2 regions of the Providencia sp. PROV003 genome follow, and region 2 is predicted to be linked to the other one. Evidence: predicted binding sites of a transcription regulator. Region 2 holds the regulator's gene; the other holds the start of a gene.
What was found. Region 2 encodes PhoB, which activates phosphate uptake and scavenging genes when phosphate is short. Its sites were predicted from a motif close to CTGTCATAAAACTGNCNNAT; they were not measured.
Positions count from the first base shown of each region.

Region 1: a site for PhoB is predicted at 1,456-1,475, ahead of phoA (alkaline phosphatase). Genes of this name have one in related genera too.

Region 1 covers NZ_CP096369.1:48,477-50,961, reverse strand. Annotated here, with positions in the region: gene M1F14_RS00245 (alpha/beta hydrolase-fold protein) at 1-1,371, shown strand, start outside; gene phoA (alkaline phosphatase) at 1,551-2,485, shown strand, end outside.
Region 2 covers NZ_CP096369.1:4,465,859-4,468,343, forward strand. Annotated here, with positions in the region: gene phoR (phosphate regulon sensor histidine kinase PhoR) at 1-987, opposite strand, end outside; gene phoB (phosphate regulon transcriptional regulator PhoB) at 1,011-1,700, opposite strand; gene sbcD (exonuclease subunit SbcD) at 1,949-2,485, shown strand, end outside.

The DNA.
Region 1 (2,485 bases), 260 kb from region 2:
CTAGACGCTAAGCAACAACCCATACGTACTCTACAAGAATATGGTTCGGCGCAAGAGCCTCATTCTGCGGATTATTTAGTCCCTACAAATGGGGTTTATTATCTTTCTTTGAAAGGTGAGCCGGGGAAGCCTTGGCGTCTGCAATTTGATGTCAAACCTTATCAGCCGTTAGATATCAAAAAAGAGGGAGAGCCTGTAAGCCCTAAGTTGCAAAGCCTATTGGATGAGTATTATAGCGATGGGGACTCAGCCGCTTTCTGGCAAGCTGTTGCGATAGAAGGAACTCCACTGATTGAGGATCTCGCTGGTTCGCAAAAGCGAGCAACTTTTTTATGGCGGGGGGCGAAATCCAATGCGTATATTTTAGGAGCGCCATCGGGGAATCATGAAAGAATGGCGCATTTGGCGGGAACTGATATTTGGTACCGCTCTTTTATTATCCCTGATAAGACATTGTCACAATATAAAATTGCCCCTGATATCCCAATGGTTCCTGAAGGTGGTTTCGCACAGCGTAAGGCAATATTAGTGACAGCACAAGCTGACCCGTATAACCCCAACGTTATTCCATCTTTAGCTGAAGATAAATACAACCGCTTCTCCTTATTGTCATTAGCGCCACAAATACGCCAATGTAATTTCCCATTAATAAAGCACTCGCAAGTTCAAGGAAGTTTGGAAACTTTTACACTTTCTAGCCGTGTTTTGAATAATGAACGAGAAATTACGGTATATCGCGCAAATATGCCGATGAAACACCCTGCGCTGTTAGTGTTGTTAGATGGTCAGATTTATCAACAAAATTATCAAATGGTGAAGTTTTTTGATAAATGGATGAATAACGGTGATTTGCCAGCTATGGATATCGTGTTTGTCGATAGCATAAGTTCGGAACGTCGTGGGGAAGAGCTGCCTCCTAATCATGACTTCCCTCAATTGCTGGCGGATGAGTTAATGCCGTTACTGGTAAAAAAGGGAATCCAAGCGGACGCTAAACACACTATTATTGCGGGGTCTAGTTATGGAGGGCTTGGGGCAACTTGGAATGCCTTACAGCATCCGGAGGTATTCGGCAATGTGTTAAGCATGTCAGGGTCTTATTGGTGGTCACCAAAGGGGGAAGACCCTGAATGGCTGATCCGGGAAATTGAAACCATGCCGAAGCAACCCATTCGATTTTTCCTTGAGGCGGGTTTATTTGAACAAAGAGGCAGTTGGGGCGGAATTATTCAAAATCATTATCACTTGTTTGACGTATTAAAGCATAAAGGCTACCAAGTTGATGCAATAGAATTACCCAGCGGCCATGATTACATTTCTTGGTGTGAAACACTGTATGAGGGCACAAAGAAACTCTCATCACAGTGGTAAGCAATAACCGGATTAGTGCTTAAAGCAGCTTGTAATGAGCTGCTTTTTCATTTTTATGACAACCGTATTCATTTCGCCATAAAAGCGTCATTCAACTGTCATCTAGCTCCTTTAGCATGCCTATCATTATTTAAAACATACTTATTCATTTTTCATTATTGATCGGCAAGGAAACTGTTATGACTGGTAATTTTATGAAGTCTTTTTTAGCTGTCACAGTAAGTACATTGATTTTAGGAAGTACAATCCCTGCTTATGCCGCAGATAAAAATGATGCGGTTTCAGAAAACCGTGCTGCCCAAGGCGATATCACTAAATTTGGCGGAGCACGTCGTTTAGCGACTGAACAAACTGACATCATGAAAGCGGCGCTTCACAATGGTCAAGCCAAAAATGTGATTTTATTTATCGGTGATGGTATGGGGGATTCTGAAATTACCGTCGCACGTAACTATGCAGAAGGTGCAGCTGGCTTTTTTAAAGGCATCGATGCCTTACCTATCACAGGGCAATATACTCACTATGCATTAGATAAAAAAACGCAGAAACCTGATTATGTGACTGACTCGGCGGCTTCCGCAACTGCATGGTCATCGGGTGTGAAAACATATAATGGTGCATTGGGGATCGATGTATTTGGTAATGACCACGAAACGTTAATTGAAATTGCGAAACGTAATGGAAAAGCTACGGGCAACGTGACAACCTCTGAAATTCAGGATGCAACTCCAGCCGCGCAGTTCGCCCATGTCAGTGCACGTAAATGTTATGGACCTGAAGAAACATCAGAAAAATGTGCGGCTAATGCCTTAGAAAATGGCGGGCGTGGCTCGATTTCAGAGCAGTTATTGATCACTCGCGCAGATGTGACCCTTGGCGGTGGTGCGAAGAGCTTCAAACAAGAAGCAAAAGCTGGGGACTATAAAGGTAAAACGTTAGAACAACAGGCTATTGAACGTGGTTACAACATTGTGCGTGATGCAAATGCGTTGAACAACGTCACTGTTGCGAATCAAGATAAACCTGTTTTAGGTTTATTCCATGATGGCAATATGGCAGTCGCGTGGGAAGGGCCTAAAGCCGTTCATTATGGCAACATCAATAATGCACCACT
Region 2 (2,485 bases):
TGCGTTATACACTAAGTTTGCAACCGCGCTACGTAACTGCTCTTCATTGCCATGAACCCGCAGTTTTTCATCAATATTAAACACAAACTGATGACGCCCCTGACTTAAACTCAGAGCTTCTTGCTCAATCATTTTGAGAATCAATGGGATATTAACTTGTTCATCAAGGTTGATTTGTGGGGCAATTTCAATACGGGATAACTGCAACAGTTGCTTAACTAAATTATCCATCCGCTGAGTTTGCTCTTGCATAACATGCAAGGCTTTTTTATTAACTGCAGGTACCCCTTCTTGGTCATCCATCACTTCAAGATAACCCTGAATAACGGTAAGAGGAGTACGTAATTCATGGCTTACATTCGCAAAAAAATCCCTACGAGCCTTTTCCAAACGGCGTTTTTCTGTGACATCTCGTGCCACCATCAATAGCTGCCCTTCGGTATAAGGTAAGATACGAAACTCAACAATCTCACCACTATTAAGCTCAATAGTTAGCGCTTGCTCGTAATTTTTAATGGAAAAATAACGGCTAAAATCAGGGTAACGCAACAAATTAAAAATATGTTGGCCATTATCTTCTGGCCAGCGAAAACCCAGTAAAGCTTGGGCGTGACGATTACACCAAAAAATCGTCCCTTCGGTTGTCATCATGACTACCGCATCAGGTAAGGATTCAGCACCACTTCGAAAACGTTTAATTAATTGGCCTAATTCACGACGGCGCTTACGGTTACGTTGCTGCATCTGGTAGATACCGTAAAAGATAGGCTCCCAACCTCCACGCCCTTCCGGTGGCAGCATACTTTTATCTAACCAGAGCCAATAGGAAAGTTTTAATAAATTATACCCATGCCAAACCAGCGCGGCCAGCAGTGATATCACCAATAGCCAAGGTAAGTGGCCAATAAAAACTGATAATATCAGTGCTGGTAAGATAAATAAAAACAGCCCTAAAATCAGCTGTTTAATGGATAAGCGTTCAAGCACGCATGCCTCTCTTTAGGTAGTTTTCAATAACGAACCGAGAAACGATAACCTGTACCGCGCACAGTTTGAACCATTTTATCATGCCCACCAATTTCCAACGCTTTTCGCAAACGCCGAATATGCACATCTACAGTTCTATCTTCCACATACACATTAGCCCCCCAGACATAATTCAATAACTGTTCACGGCTATATACACGCTCTGGGTGGGTCATAAAGAAATGTAAGAGCTTATACTCTGTCGGCCCCATATCAATAGGCGTCTCATTACTGGTCACACGATGGGAAGTTGGATCTAGCGTTAACCCATTCATTTCAATAATATCTTCTGTTGCCATTGGTGAAATGCGACGTAAAATCGCCTTCACTCGGGCAATTAATTCTTTTGGGGAAAACGGCTTAATCAAATAGTCATCAGCGCCAACTTCTAAACCTTTTACGCGATCTTCCTCTTCTCCCCGAGCCGTCAACATCATGACTGGAACATCACGCGTGGCGCTATCACGCTTCATGTGTTTAATCACTTGGATACCAGAACCACCGGGGATCATCCAATCAAGTAATACTAAATCAGGTAAAGGGTCGACCATCTGAGCGATGGCACTGTCATAATCATCAGCTTCAATAGGCTGAAAACCATTCTGTTCTAACACAAAACAAACCATTTCTCGGATGGGCGCTTCATCTTCAACAACTAGAATGCGTCTTGCCATGATTGTTCCTGTAAACTAAGAAGACATTTTTAATGTGAACGCATTATGCGTCACTTTTATGACAGAATTATGAATATCAATCTATATAGTACACATTCCTCTATATTTTAGCGGTTAAATGTCATCTAAGTGAAATATTTCCGCAATAGATGAGAAATTAATTGACTTTCCCCTATGAATTAGCGGGATCAGGTATACTGATTTGTAGAATATTCATAGCTCTTAATGATGATAGGAATTGATTACTCATGCGCATTATTCATACTTCTGACTGGCACCTTGGTCAGTACTTTTTTACCAAAAGCCGTGCGCCTGAGCACCAACACTTCTTAAATTGGCTCGTTGAACAAGTCGAATTATACCAAGTTGATGCCATCATTGTTGCTGGCGATATTTTTGATACAGGCTCCCCACCAAGCTATGCACGTGAGTTATACAATAAGTTTATTGTTAATTTGCAAAAAACAGGGTGCCAATTAGTGATATTAAGTGGCAACCACGATTCCGTCTCTGTGCTCAATGAGTCTAGCGCATTGCTTAGCTATCTTAATACTCACGTTATAACTTCAAGTAGTGAACCCAATGTTATTACCTTGTGCGATAAACAGTCACAGCCAGCCGCTTTAGTGTGTGCAATTCCATTTCTGCGACCACGCGATATTCAACTAAGTATTGCGGGGCAAAGTATTGAAGAAAAACAACAATCATTGCAAACAGCGATCCATAACCATTACCAAGTCAGTTATCAACTAGCCCTTGAACAGCGTACAACAATGGGGTTAGAT